Regions from separate parts of the Pannonibacter sp. Q-1 genome, predicted to be linked through region 1. Evidence: riboswitches for the same ligand, from Rfam matches in the RefSeq annotation. Region 1 holds a riboswitch; each other region holds the start of a gene.
The links. Region 1 has a riboswitch for thiamine pyrophosphate ahead of ACVNHC_RS15250 (FAD-dependent oxidoreductase). Riboswitches for the same ligand answer to the same signal wherever they lie in the genome.
Positions count from the first base shown of each region.

Region 2: another riboswitch for thiamine pyrophosphate. It lies ahead of ACVNHC_RS17635 (ABC transporter permease); the one in region 1 lies ahead of ACVNHC_RS15250 (FAD-dependent oxidoreductase).
Region 3: another riboswitch for thiamine pyrophosphate. It lies ahead of ACVNHC_RS14830 (hydroxyethylthiazole kinase); the one in region 1 lies ahead of ACVNHC_RS15250 (FAD-dependent oxidoreductase).

Region 1 covers NZ_JBSXNB010000005.1:70,009-74,690, reverse strand. The annotation lists gene ACVNHC_RS15260 (GNAT family N-acetyltransferase) at 1-381, shown strand, start outside; gene ACVNHC_RS15255 (GNAT family N-acetyltransferase) at 433-882, opposite strand; TPP riboswitch at 1,116-1,231, shown strand; gene ACVNHC_RS15250 (FAD-dependent oxidoreductase) at 1,308-2,357, shown strand; gene thiS (sulfur carrier protein ThiS) at 2,354-2,551, shown strand; gene ACVNHC_RS15240 (thiazole synthase) at 2,553-3,329, shown strand; gene ACVNHC_RS15235 (thiamine phosphate synthase) at 3,326-3,931, shown strand; gene ACVNHC_RS15230 (CHASE domain-containing protein) at 3,954-4,682, opposite strand, start outside.
Region 2 covers NZ_JBSXNB010000006.1:117,691-122,372, reverse strand. The annotation lists gene ACVNHC_RS17640 (hypothetical protein) at 1-1,223, shown strand, start outside; TPP riboswitch at 1,359-1,462, shown strand; gene ACVNHC_RS17635 (ABC transporter permease) at 1,635-2,345, shown strand; gene ACVNHC_RS17630 (ABC transporter substrate-binding protein) at 2,428-3,366, shown strand; gene ACVNHC_RS17625 (CHASE2 domain-containing protein) at 3,576-4,682, opposite strand, start outside.
Region 3 covers NZ_JBSXNB010000004.1:728,742-733,423, reverse strand. The annotation lists gene ACVNHC_RS14845 (xanthine dehydrogenase family protein molybdopterin-binding subunit) at 1-1,675, shown strand, start outside; gene ACVNHC_RS14840 (DMT family transporter) at 1,946-2,992, shown strand; gene ACVNHC_RS14835 (Lrp/AsnC ligand binding domain-containing protein) at 3,044-3,280, opposite strand; TPP riboswitch at 3,405-3,514, shown strand; gene ACVNHC_RS14830 (hydroxyethylthiazole kinase) at 3,503-4,309, shown strand; gene thiD (bifunctional hydroxymethylpyrimidine kinase/phosphomethylpyrimidine kinase) at 4,340-4,682, shown strand, end outside.

The sequences.
Region 1 (4,682 bases):
GCCGATGGGGCCCTTGCGCTTTCACTCATCGCCGAAGAGGACGGCGAGGTAACGGGTTATCTCGCCGCCTCCTGGGCCCGCATAGGGCCGGATGGCCCCTGGGGGCTGATCGGCCCTCTGGCGGTGCTGCCCGAACGGCACCGTCAGGGCACCGGCACGGCCCTGATGCGCGAAGCACTGCGCCAGCTCAGGCCGCTGGCGCGCGGGGCGGCGCTGGTAGGCAGCCCGGCCTATTATGCCCGGTTTGGCTTCCGGGCCTTTCCCGGGCTGGGTGTCACGGGCGTTCCTTCCAGCGTGGTTCTGGCGCTGCCTTTCGGCGGGCAGGCCCCGCAGGGAGAGCTGATCCATCACCCCGCCTTCGGACTGAATCAGCCGGACTGACACTTGGCCGGGCCGCATCGTCACAGGATGCGGCCCGGTCATCCCTTGCCGTCAGAAGGGCTTGTCGAGGCGAAGCCGGATCACTTCGAAGGGCAAGCCGTTGTCATCCTCCGGACGCCGGCCCACCTCCAGGAAGCCAAGCCTGCGGTAAAAGCCGTGAGCGGCTTCGTTGCGGGCATAGACCTCCAAGTCCAGGCTGCTGCGGCTCTTGAGTGCATGGGCCACAAGCGCCTTGCCAAGGCCGCGCCCATGTTGGGCCGGGTCCACAAAAAGGCCGCCGATAAAGTCATCGAGGAGGCCGATGAAGCCGGCCGGCTGGCCATTCACCTCGATGATCCAGGTTTCGGCCATGGGCAGATAGATCTCTGCGGTCAGCTTCTCCTGGGCATCGAGCTGGTCCTTGCCCAAGAAGGGATGGCCCAGCTCGGAGGCTGTCCGCCAGATGCGGAGCAGGCAGGAGGTATCATCCGGCCGGTACGGCCTGATGCAAAGGTCTGTCATGTTCATATTTCCGTCAGTCAGGCGCAAATGCGCACACTCAATCATCCGGCCGGATGGCCGCTCACCCCGCAGGGTCAAACTGGATTGAAGCTTCTGCGCATAAATCTCCCTGACTGACTGAACCTGTCCTAGACGCGCGGCCAATCCCTGTCAACGCAGCCGCCTTCATGCAGCCCCTGCCATGCAGCTCCTGTCATGCAATTGACAATCCCGGCCGCCCGGCGCAAAGGTTGGGCTCCACCTTGGGGAGTCCCGTGCAAGGGGCTGAGATACTGCTGGCGATGCAGCGCAGTGACCCGTTGAACCTGATCCAGTTCACGCTGGCGGAGGGATGGTGTGTGATGCGCGGAGGTCTGGCGTTTGCCGGCGGGCGCCTCACAAATCCCTTCCGCCCGTGAGACAAATGCCACGGAAGCCGGAAGCGGATGCGCCAGACACACTCTCGCCTTTCCAGACTGTCAGGCTCCTCCACGGTGCTCGTGCGCGGGGCCGGGGTTGCCGGGCTTGCGGCGGCGCTCGAACTGTCCCGCCTTGGACTTGCCGTCACCGTGGCGGACACCAGTCCGGCGCCGGGACACGGGGCTTCCTTCTATGCCGGCGGCATGCTGGCGCCCTGGTGCGAGGCAGAGACCGCCGGGCCCGAGGTGCTGAAGCTTGGACTGGAAGCTGCAGACTGGTGGGAGGCGGCCGTGCCGGGGCTTGTCTCCCGCAAGGGCACGCTGGTTCTGTGCCCGCCGCGCGATCAGGCGGAACTGCGCCGCTTTGCCAGCAGGTCCGCAGGCCACCGAATGGTAGATGCGGCGGAGATTGCCGAACTGGAACCTGCGCTGGCCGGGCGGTTCATGACCGGGCTGTTCTTCGAGAGCGAAGCGCATCTCGACCCGCGCCTTGCCATGACGGCGCTGTGGAAGCAGCTGGAAGCGCAAGGCGTCACCTTCCGGTTGGGCGATGCGGCGCAAGGGGCTGAGACGGACGCATCCCTCGTCATCGACTGCACGGGGCCCGGCGCCATAGACCGGGTACAGGGCCTGCGCGGTGTGCGCGGCGAGATGCTGTATCTGGAGACCGGCGAGATTTCCCTGTCGCGGCCCGTGCGGCTGCTGCATCCGCGCCATCCGCTTTATGTGGTGCCGCGCGGCGGCGGGCGCTTCATGGTAGGGGCGACCATGATCGAAAGCGACGACGGCGGCCCGGTGACTGCCCGCTCGGTCATGGAACTGACCAACACCGCCTATGCGTTGCATCCCGCCTTTGGCGAAGCACGCATCGTGGAACTGGGTGCCGGTGTGCGCCCGGCCTTTGACGACAACATGCCGCGCGTGGTGGCAGAGCGGGAGCGCCTGCCGCAAGGCACGGATCTCGCAGTGGCCGGCATGTACCGGCATGGTTTCCTGCTCGCCCCGGCCCTCGCCCGGCAGGCAGCGGATATGGCCGCACGGCGGCTGATGGAAAACAAGGGAGATGCAAACCCATGAATGTGCTGGTGAATGGCGAGGCCGTGGCCTGTGCGGCGGAAACCCTGCCCGCCCTGCTGCAGGAACTCGATTATGAAGGCGACTGGCTGGCCACCGCCGTCAACGGCGAACTGGTGCCGCGCGAAGCGCGGGACACCTGCCGGCTGAACGAGGGCGACCGGATCGAGATCCTGTCGCCGATGCAGGGAGGCTGAGATGAGCCTCACGCTTTATGGCAGCGACGTTTCATCCCGCATGCTGCTGGGCACGGCGCGTTATCCTTCCCCTGCCGTTCTGGCCGGGGCGGTGCGCCGCTCGAAGGTCGAGATCGTCACCGTGTCGCTGCGCCGGGAGACGGCGGGCGGGCGCAATGGCGGCGCCTTTTTCCAGATGATCCGCGATCTGGGCGTCAAGGTTCTGCCCAACACGGCCGGATGCCACAGCGCGTCCGAGGCGGTGCTGACGGCGAAAATGGCGCGTGAGGTGTTCGCCACCAACTGGATCAAGCTGGAGGTGATCGGCCACCACGACACACTGCAGCCGGATGTGTTCGAACTGGTGGAGGCCGCGCGCATTCTCAGCGCCGAAGGCTTCGAGGTGTTTCCCTACACCACCGATGACCTGATCGTGGGGGAGAAGCTGCTGGCCGCCGGATCCCAGGTGCTGATGCCCTGGTGCGCGCCCATCGGCACGGCGGCGGGCCCGCAGAACCTTGCTGCCCTCAGGTCCATGCGTGCCGCCTTCCCGGATGTGCCGCTGATCGTCGACGCCGGGCTTGGCCGCCCCTCCCATGCCACCACGGTGATGGAGCTGGGCTTTGATGCGGTGCTGCTCAACACGGCCGTGGCGGGAGCCGCGGATCCGGAGCTGATGGCCGAAGCCTTTGCCGGGGCGGTGGAGGCCGGGCGCCAAGGCTATCTTGCCGGATTGCTTGAACCAAGGGACATGGCCGTGCCATCAACCCCCATCATTGGCAAGGGAGCCTTCGGATGACGCTTGATCCGTTCTATCTCATCGTCGACAGCGCGGACTGGATCGTCCGCCTTGTGCCGCAGGGCGTGAAGCTGGTGCAGTTGCGGGTCAAGGACTGCGAACCTGAAGAGCTGCGACGCCAGATCCGCGACGCAAAAGCCGTTTGCGAGGCCCATGGCGCCACACTGGTGCTGAATGACTACTGGCAGATGGCCATCGAAGAAGGCTGCAGCTGGCTGCATCTGGGGCAGGAGGATCTGGCGGAGGCCGATCTTGCCGCCATCCGCCGCGCCGGGCTGAAGCTGGGCCTTTCCACTCATGACGAGGCCGAACTTGAGACGGCGCTTGCCGCCAAGCCCGATTATGTGGCGCTGGGTCCGGTCTATCCCACCATCCTGAAGGAGATGAAGTGGGCGCCGCAGGGACTGGAGAAGCTTGGCATCTGGAAGCAGCGCATTGGTGCATTGCCGCTGATCGGCATTGGCGGGCTGACACCGGAGCGAGCGGAAGCGGCGCTTGCCGCAGGGGCTGACAGTGCAGCGGTTGCCACCGACATCACCCGCAATGCAGATCCGGAAGCGCGCGTGCGGGAATGGCTCGCCGCCACGGCCCGCTGGCGCTGATCGCCAGCGGGGGGATCGAGTCTCAGGCCTGCAGCGGTACGGTCATGCGCACGACAAGGCCATGGCCGGTGAATTCACGCTCGATCTTGCCGCCCAGCTCGCCGCGGATGCTGGCGTCAATCAGCCGTGTGCCGAAGCCCTTGGCTGTCCCTGGTTCCACGGCTTGCGCGGATTTCTCCGTCCACACCAGTTGCAGAAGCTTGCCCTTGGGAGCGGCTTCCAGCGTCCAGTCCACGGTCAGGGAAGCCCCGTCATCGCCGACACGGGCATATTTGAGCGCGTTGGTTGCCAGCTCGTGGAAGACGAGGCTCAGCGCGTGGGCAGCCTTTTCGTTGAGGACCACCGGGGGGCCGCACAGCTTTTCACGCTGGAGCGCTTCGCCGAACACCTGCTCCAGTTCCTGCTCCAGAAGCTCGTTGAGCCCGGCGCGCTGCCAGCGGGACCGGGTCAGGAGGTCCTGCGCATTGGCCATGGCCTGCAGTCTGGAGGCAAAGGACGAAGAAAAGCTCTCCAGTGAGGGAGAACTGCTGGCCGTCTGGCGGGCAATGGCGAGAATGCGGGCAATGGAATTCTTGATCCGGTGCTTCATTTCCTGAAGCATCAGATCCTTCTCGGCGATGACCTGCTGCGACATGGTTTCCAGCTCACGCCGGGCTTCGACGGCCCGGCTCTGATTGCGGATGGAGACCGCCAGCGCCGCCGCGAACAGCAGCGAAAACGTGCAGATCAGCAGGGAGCGCCAATGCGCCGC
Region 2 (4,682 bases), on a different contig from region 1:
GCACTCCGGCAGAGCCGCCCGTTGAGCGCAGCCAGCCGCGCATGGAGCCTGCCTTCGGGGCGGCGCCTGCAAAGCCGTCCGTTGAACCGGCTGCCCCGGCACCGTCTTCCTACGCCCTTCCCACGCCGAGCCCGCGGCCAGCGCCTGCCGGTGACAGCCTGCGCCCGGATCCGTCCGCACCTGCGCCCGCCGGTGCTGGAAGCGTGAATGCCGCGGCCGACCGGCTTGCGGCTGACGAACCGCGCAAGGGCCGGACACGCGCCCCGCGCCGCGCCCGCCCGGCTGGCAGTTCGTCTTTCATGTCCTACGTGTTCCTGGGCGGATTTGTGCTGGTGCTGATCGGTATCGGCGCCTTCATCTATTCCCAGCGCTCGCTGATCGCGGGGATCTTCTCCTCCAGTGAGGATACGGCCGCAACGACCGCTCCGGCCCCCGAGGCAGGAGCGCCGGCGGGCGAGACGGCTGCCAATGGCGAGAATGGCGGCAAGAACACGGACCGTCTGCTGACCGATACGGGTGAGCCTGCGGTTGCCCCCGATGCGCGGACCGTGACGACGACACTCATCACACCGTCAGCCCCCCCGCCGCCGCCGCAGGAGGCGCCTGCTGCCGTGCCCGAGGCCGCTGCCCCGCCCGCCAGCACGACGCCGGCTCAGACGGCAGAAACGCCCGGTGCGATCGTTGCGCAGAAGGCTTTCCTCTATGAGGAGGGCGAAGATGCCAGCGGATCCGGTACCGCTTCTGCGGGCAATGTGGCCTGGTCGGTTTCCGAGGAAAACGGCTCCGGCGGACAGGCCGAAACGGTGCTCGTGGCGCAGGCCCAGATTCCGGACCGGAACATCAATGTGACGCTGCGAATCAAGCCGAACACAGATTCGTCTCTGCCTGCCAGCCATCTGGTCGAGATCCAGTTCCAGCTTCCTGAGGGCTTCTCCGGCGGGGACGTCTCCAATGTGCCGGGCCTCGTGATGAAGCCGACCGAGGAAGCGCGCGGAGATGCTCTCCTGGGCGCTTCGGTGAAGGTTGCTCCGGGTTACTTCTGGATTGCGCTGTCGAGCGTTGACAGCGAGCGCGACCGTAACCTTGCCCTGATGCGTGAGCGTGGCTGGATCGATATTCCGATGCTCTATGAAAACGGCAAGCGTGCCATCTTCACCATCGAGAAGGGCACCCCGGGCGCCCGCGCTCTGGAACAGGCGATTGCCGCCTGGCAGGGCGGCTGATCCCGGCGGTTCTGCCCGGTTCCGGTTAAGCTTGAAGGCCCCGGCTGTCCATGGGTGACAGCCGGGGCCTTCGGCTTTTGTGACAGGGGACCGCAAGTTTTGCTTGCCAAGGCGGCATTCAGGCGGCATGTTTCGGGCTGGTCCGAGGGGTGCTCCGATGTGAGCTGAGATGGCGCAAAGCCGAACCCTTAGAACCTGATCCGGGTCATGCCGGCGAAGGGACGGAAACCTTTAGCCATATCCCGGATCTCCAATGTCTTGACCGGCTCGCCGGTGACGGGAGATCCTTTTGTGTCGATAGAACTTCTTTCGGGAAGGCAACCCCTTCCCTCTGCGAGCCCCGTCCGGAATGCGTTTCCGGCCCGTGCAGCCGCTCTCCTGCGCAGCATTGCGCCGGGCCTGACGGTCAGCATGTCCCTGTTGCTGATCTGGGATCTGGCGGTGCGGTTCCTCGAAATCCCGCCCTACATGCTGCCCGGTCCGCTGAAAGTGTTGGAGGCTTTCCAGCGCCAGAGCGGCTTCCTGCTGTATCACGCCAGCATCACCTTGAGCGAAACCCTGCTGGGCTTTGTCTTCGGCATTGCCGCCGGGGTCATGCTGGCCTTCGTCATGTGGCTGTCGCCGCTGGCACGGCGCGGGCTGCTGCCGGTGGTTCTGGTGACGCAGGCTCTGCCGGTCTTTGCCATTGCCCCCATTCTGGTGCTCTGGCTCGGCTTCGGCCTTGCTTCCAAGATCGTGATGGCGGTGCTGGTCATCTTTTTTGCCGTCACCTCCACCTTCTTTGACGGCCTCAGGCGGATGGATCAGGGCCTGGTCGATCTGGCGCTGCTCTACCGCGTCAACCGCTGGCAGGAACTGCGTTATTTCCGCCTGCCGTCTGCCATGCCCGCGCTTGCCTCCGGTGTCCGGATTGCAGCGGTCTTCGCCCCCATCGGCGCCATTGTCGGCGAATGGGTCGGGGCCAAGGGCGGGCTTGCCTTCATCATGCTGCAGAGCAATGCCCGGATGCAGACGGACACCATGTTCGCCGCTCTTGCCTTGCTTGCCGCCATGGTTCTGGTCCTGCGCTTCGTTGTCGAGCGTCTGACCCGCCGCATGGTGCCCTGGCAGCGCGAGGACTGATCCCCGCGCCCGCATCTGCCGGTCAGGCTGAGGCTGGACCGGCTCGAACTTCATCCAACACCTGTCTATTGGGAGACCCCGCATGAAACGCATTCTCGCGCTGTCGCTGGCCGCTGTTCTGGCCACTGCTGCCCCCGCTTCGGCGGCGGACAAGCTGACCGTTCTGCTCGACTGGTTCGTCAATCCGGACCACGCGCCGCTGGTGGTGGCCAAGCAGAAGGGTTTCTTTGAAGCCGAAGGGCTTGATGTGGACCTGATCGAGCCGGCCGATCCGGCCATGCCGCCGAAGCTGGTGGCGGCCGGGCAGGGGGATATTGCCGTGTCCTATCAGCCGACGCTCCATGCCCAGATCAACGAAGGCATGCCGCTGAAGTGGATCGGCACGCTGGTGGAGACGCCGCTGAACACGCTGATCGTGCTGGAGGAGGGCCCCATCAAGACGCTGGCGGACCTCAAGGGCAAGAAGATCGGCTTCTCCGTCTCCGGCTTCGAGGATGCGATGCTCGGCCAGATGCTGCGCTCGCAGGGACTTTCGATCGAGGACGTGGAACTCATCAACGTCAACTTTGCCCTGTCGCCGTCCCTGATGACGGGTCAGGTGGATGCGGTGATCGGCGGCTACCGCAATTTCGAGCTCACCCAGATCGAACTGGAGGGCAAGAAGGGCAAGGCCTTCTTCCCGGAGGAGAATGGCGTGCCCATCTTCGACGAGCTGATCTATGTGGCGGCGAAGGACAAGACCGGGGACCCGCGCTATGTCCGTTTCCTCGCTGCAGTGGAGAAGGCAACGGTCTACCTCACCAACCATCCGGAGGACTCGTGGGAGGCTTTCATCGCGGCTTATCCGAATCTTGATGACGAGCTGAACCGCCGCGCCTGGGGCGACACGCTGCCGCGTTTTGCCAAGCGCCCGGCAGCTCTGGATGCCGGCCGCTATCAGCGCTTTGCCGAGTTTCTGCATGAAAACAAGCTGATCACCAGCGTGCCGCCGGTGGAGGACTATACGGCGGAGCTGCGGTGACGGCCAAGAAAACGCCTATCTATCCGTCGTCATCCCGGCCTTGAGCCGGGACCGGTGAGCCGGGGCGAAAATTGGTTCCGCTAAAGAGCCAGAGCCGGCAGGCCTTGGCTCACCGGTCCCGGATCTCCGCTCCGCTGCGTCCGGGATGACGATGGTGAGGTGGTCGGGACACCTGAGTTTGTTTACACCCCCCCAAACCTTCCCGCAGTTCACGCTGCTGCTGTTTCGAGCTGTTCGGCCCGTTCGGCCAGACGGTCGTAGAAGGCGGTGAGTTCCGGCGGGGCGGCGTTGCGGCAGTCGGCAAGGGCGGCAGCGGCGGCTTCCGGTTTGCGGTTGTCGAGAGCATCCATCAGCTTCATGTGATGCAGCTCAAGTGTCCGGAAGGCCTCGCTGCGCCGCAGTTCCTGATCACCGATCAGCGCGAAGAGCTTCACGGGCCGGGACTTGCCCTTGAGCGGAATGGCGCCAGCCTCCAGATAGGCAAGATCGGGGGCCTGCGTGCGGGTGTCTTCCGAGACGACGAGATCGGCGCCGACGCTCTTGCAGCTGGATTCGATCCGGCTTGCCACGTTCACTGCGTCACCAATCACCGAGTAGTTGAAGCGGCGTGAGGAGCCCATGTTGCCGACGCAGGCTTCGCCCGTGTTGAGGCCAATGCCGATCTGCACGGTCTGGGTCTTGAAATTGCGCGCCTTGAAGCCGAAGGCATCTTCCGCATTTAATTGGTCCACCACGTCCAGCATCTTCAGGCTGGCCGCGCAGGCCATGGCGGCGTGGTTCTCCACCCGGACGGGCGCGTTCCAGAAGGCCATGATGCTGTCGCCGATATACTTGTCGATGGTGCCGCCATGGGCCTGGATGGCATCGCTGAGCGGGGACAGCAGTGTATTGAGGAAATGCACCAGCTCCGTCGGCGTCAGCTGTTCGGAAATGGGGGTGAAGCCGCGCACATCCATGAAGAGGATGGTCATGGGCCTCAGTTCCCCGCCCAGAACCAGCTGGTCCGGCTGCTGTTCCAGCTGGCTGACCAGCTCCGGCGAGAGATATTGGCTGAAGGCCTGGCGCACGAAGCGTTTCTCCCGGTCCGTCATCACATAGAGCATCGACGTGCCGATGGCGAAGACGACGAAGGCGGTGATCGAGGGATAGAGCCCGTCGATCAAAAGACCGCTCTGGACGAAAAGCAGCAGGGAGCCGCCGAACATCAGGACGGTGAGACAAACGGCTGCCGCGCCGGTGATGAGCCCTCCGGTCAGCGGCAGAAGCGCGACAAGGACGAGGCCGGCGAGCAGAACGGCAATGATTTCCGCGCCCTC
Region 3 (4,682 bases), on a different contig from region 1:
TGCCGAATATGATGCGGACAGCGGCCGCTACACGCTGACGGCGGGCACGCAGGGTGGCCATGGCCAGCGGGACATCATCGCCAAGGATATCCTCGGCATCGATCCGGCACGGCTGCGCATCATCACCCCGGAAGTGGGCGGCGGCTTCGGCACCAAGATGTTCGTCTACCGGGAATATCCGCTCTGCCTGTTTGCGGCGGAGAAGCTGCGCCGTCCGGTGAAGTGGACCGGCGACCGCATGGACCACTTCGTCACCGACGCGCATGGCCGCGACAACATCACCACCGCCGACCTGGCGCTGGATGCCGATGGCCGCATCCTTGGCCTGCGCATCCAGGTGCTGGCGGCCATGGGTGCCTATCTGCACCAGTATGGCCCGTTCATCCCCTTCGTCGGCACGTCCATGTCCACGGGGCTCTATGATATTCCGGCGCTTTTCGTCACGGCGACCGGCGTCTACACCCACACGGTGCCGACCGATGCCTATCGCGGTGCGGGCCGTCCGGAAGCGGCCTATCTGATCGAACGGCTGATCGAGAAGGCAGGACTTGAGACCGGCCTTGGCACGGCGGAAATCCGCCGCCGTAATTTCGTGCCTTCCAGCGCGCTGCCCTATACCACAGCGACGGGCCGCATGTATGACACCGGCGACTTCGCCGGACACATGGACAAGGCGCTTGAGGTGGCGGACTGGAACGGCTTTGCCGCCCGCCAGGCAGAGAGCGCGGCGCAGGGCAAATACCGCGGCATCGGCCTTTGCAGCTACATCGAGGCCTGCGCCTTCCCCGGCGGGGAAGAGGCGACGGTGGAACTGAACGGCACTGGCACGGTGACGCTGCTGATCGGCACCCAGACCAACGGTCAGGGCCATGCCACCGCCTATTCGCAGGTGATCGCCGAACAGCTGGGGCTTGATATCGGCCAGATCGAGGTGATCCAGGGCGATACCGACCGTGTGCGTCAGGGCGGCGGCACGGGCGGCTCCCGCTCCATTCCGCTCGGCCTGCCGTCGGTGCTGGAAGCCTCGAAGAGCCTTGTCCGCAAGATCAAGGAAAAGGCCGCCGATCAGCTGGAAACCGGCATTGATGATCTGGAACTGGTGGATGGAGAGGTCCGTGTCGTCGGCACCGACCGTTCCGTTTCGCTGGCTGCGGTTGCCGCTGCAGCGGGTGAAAAGCTCGCCGGTCAGGAAGAGGTGAAGCAGGCCGAAGCCACCTATCCCAACGGCACGCATGTGTGCGAGCTGGAAGTGGACCCGGAGACGGGCGATGTCGAGCTGCTGAACTACACCATCGTTGATGACTTCGGCGTCACGGTGAACCCGGTTCTGCTCGCCGGACAGGTCATCGGCGGCACGGTGCAGGCGATCAGTCAGGCCCTGTGCGAGGAAACGGTGTTCGATGCGGACGGTCAGCTGCTGACGGCCTCGCTGCTCGACTACCGCCTGATCCGGGCATCGGACCTGCCGGATATCCATTTCGAGACGAAGAACGTGCCGTCCACCACCAACGCGCTGGGCATCAAGGGCGCTGGCGAGGCCGGGACCATCGGCGGCTGCGCGGCCGTGATGAATGCCCTGCAGATGGCGCTGCGCGATGGGGCAGGGGTGGAGCATATCGACATGCCCGCCACCCCGCACCGGGTCTGGCAGGCCATTCAGGCCGCCCGCGCCTGACAACGCAATGCGAAACCGGGCAGCGCAGGTGACTGCGCTGTCCCCTCATTTGGACCATCGCCGGTTGCCTCTTCCGCCCGGCAGCGTAAAATTCTGTAAGCTGCGGCAATATGGTCTGGAATTTCGAGACCGGTTTGCTACCCTTGTATACAGTAGCATGCATGGTGCGCACGGCGAAGTTGCCACGGCACCCGCAGATTTGAGATGAGGCTTGGGACCGGCGCCCCGTCTCTTCATGCCCGCCCCGGCGCCGGACCTTTGGACGATCACATGGCCATGAGGGATTCGAACGCTCCTGACGAGGGCGAGGCGGAAAGCCGCGTATTGGCTTCCGGTGAGGGTGCTTCCGTTCCGCCGCAAGCCGCAGTGCTGACGTCACAAAGGCCCGTCCTGGGCATTGCGCTGAAGCTGTGCTCCACCTTCACCTTCGCCAGCATGGCGGTTGCCCTGAAGATCACCACAGAAAGCGTGCCGATCGGCGAGATCGTCTTTGCCCGCAACTTCTTCGGTTTGTTTCCGGTGCTGCTTCTGGTGGCGCTGCGCGGTGAACTGACCGGCTCTCTTCATACCCGTCAGCCGCTTGGCCATGTGGGGCGTGCCATGGCGGGCATTGCGGCCATGCTGTTTGCCTTCACCTCGCTGAAATATCTGCCCATCGCCGACTCGACCGCCATCGGCTTTGCCGCGCCGCTGTTCACGGTGGTTCTGGCCTTCTTCTTCCTTGGCGAGACGGTGCGCATCTACCGCTGGACGGCGGTCATCATCGGGTTCCTCGGCATTGTCGTCATCCTGTCCCCGCATATGGGCGGCACGGAAATGAGCGGTGATGCCTGGTTCGGCGCGGCAGCTGCGGCCGCTGGCGCCTTCTGCACGGCCATGGCGATGATCTTCGTGCGCAAGCTCTGCGAGACCGAGCGCACCAGCACCATTGTCATCTGGTTTTCTGGCTGTGCCTCGCTGATCTCGCTGCTGACCATCCCGTTTGGCTGGATCTTCCCCGATTTCGCCTGGGTCATCCCGGATGCGAAAACGGCAGCCTTGCTCGTCTTCGTCGGGCTTGCGGGCGGTGTCGGCCAGATCGTCATGACCGAGAGCTACCGCTATGCGGATGCCTCCACCATCGCGCCCTTCGACTATGCCAACCTGCTGTGGGCGGTGCTGCTCAGCTGGGCGATCTTTGGCGACATTCCGGTGTGGCAGGTGGTGGCCGGTGCGCTGATCGTGGTCGCGGCAGGCCTCTTCGTCATCTACCGCGAGAGGGCGCTGGGCAAGGACGACAGCCGGGCACGCAAGGCCTCCTCGCCGCTGCGGCCCTGACCCTCAGCCTGCGCCCCGGCTTTCATCGCCCGGTGCAGGCTGAATAGTGTCTCAGAATGCCTTGAAGGTGATGATGGTGCGGGTGTCGCGGATGCCTTCGAGGCAATGCAGCTTCTCGTTGACGAAGTGGCCGATGTCCTCGCCATCCTCGATATAGACCTTCACCAGCAGGTCATAGTCGCCGCTCGTGGAGTAGATTTCCGAAGCGATCTCGGCATCCGCAATGGCATTGGCGACCTTGTAGGTCTCGCCGAGGTGGCATTTGATCATGATGAAGAAGGGCTTCATGGCGTGCTCCTGAGGGCTGTCCTGTCAAAGGACATGGCCGATCCGCCGCCGCCAGTCAATCGCTGCGCTCGCTTGCCGCCGGCAGAGCATGCTTGCCAAGCCGGACCGGGCTTGGTAGCTCTTTGCCGTCTCATGGGGGTGCCCGCCGGATGCGCCGGGCTGAGAGGCGATGGTGCCAACTCCTTGAACCTGATCCGGCTTGTACCGGCGGAGGGATTTGGGATGATGAGCGGTCAAACGGCACGCGGCGCAGCGGATGCTGCTGCCAGGTCTCACATCACTGCAGATCAGCTGGCTTTGCGCACGGCGGAGGTGCTGGAGAAGATCCGCGCGTCCGCGCCCCGTGTGCATTGCCTCACCAATGCCGTCGCGCAGGCCTTCACCGCCAATGTGCTGCTGGCGCTGGGCGCCATTCCGTCCATGACGATTTCGCCGGAAGAAGTGCCCTTCTTCACGGCTTCTGCGCAGGCGCTGCTCGTCAACCTCGGCACGCTGGACGAAGCGCGCAAGGAAGCCGCAAACCGCGCCATCAGCATTGCCGCCGGTGAAGGCAAGCCCTGGGTGCTGGATCCCGTCTTTGCCGACCGTTCGCCGCCGCGCCTGACCGAGGCCGGGCGCCTGCTGGCGCTGAAGCCGTCCTTGCTGAAGATCAACGCCGGGGAGCTTGCAGCTCTTGGCGGCGGGGCGTCCGTTCTGGAACTTTCCCGCCAGCTGGGGCTTCCCGTTGCAATGACCGGTGCTGTGGATGACATCAGCAGCGGCGCGCAGAGCCTTCGCCTTGCCAATGGCCATCCGCTGATGGGCAAGGTGACGGCGACCGGATGTGCTGCCGGGGCGGTGGCGGCTGCTGCGCTTGCCGTGGAGCCGGATCCGGTGATGGCTGCGGCTGCGGCGCTGTCCATCATGGCGATTGCCGGAGAAAGGGCTGCCGTCGTGGCCGCCGGCCCGGGCAGTTTCGTCCCGGCATTTCTTGATGCCCTTTACGGGCTTGATGCGCCGCAGATTGGCGCGCACCTGCGGCTCGCCTGAGCTGCTGCCAGCCTGATTTCAGGAGGAACCATGACTGCCATTGCCCTGACCATCGCAGGCTCGGATTCCGGCGGCGGAGCCGGTATCCAGGCCGATCTCAAGACCTTCTCGGCGCTCGGTGTCTATGGCGCCAGCGTGCTGAGCGCACTGACGGCGCAGAACACGCGCGGCGTCAGCGCCATTCATGACATTCCCCCTGCCTTCGTGCGGGCGCAGATGGATGCGGTGCTGTCCGATCTCAAGGTCAATGCCATCAAGATCGGCATGCTGTCGCGTCCGGACGTGATCCGTGCCGTGGCCGAAGGTCTGGATGCGCATGAAGCGTCCAATGTGGTGCTCGATCCGGTGATGGTCGCAGCCTCCGGCGACCCGC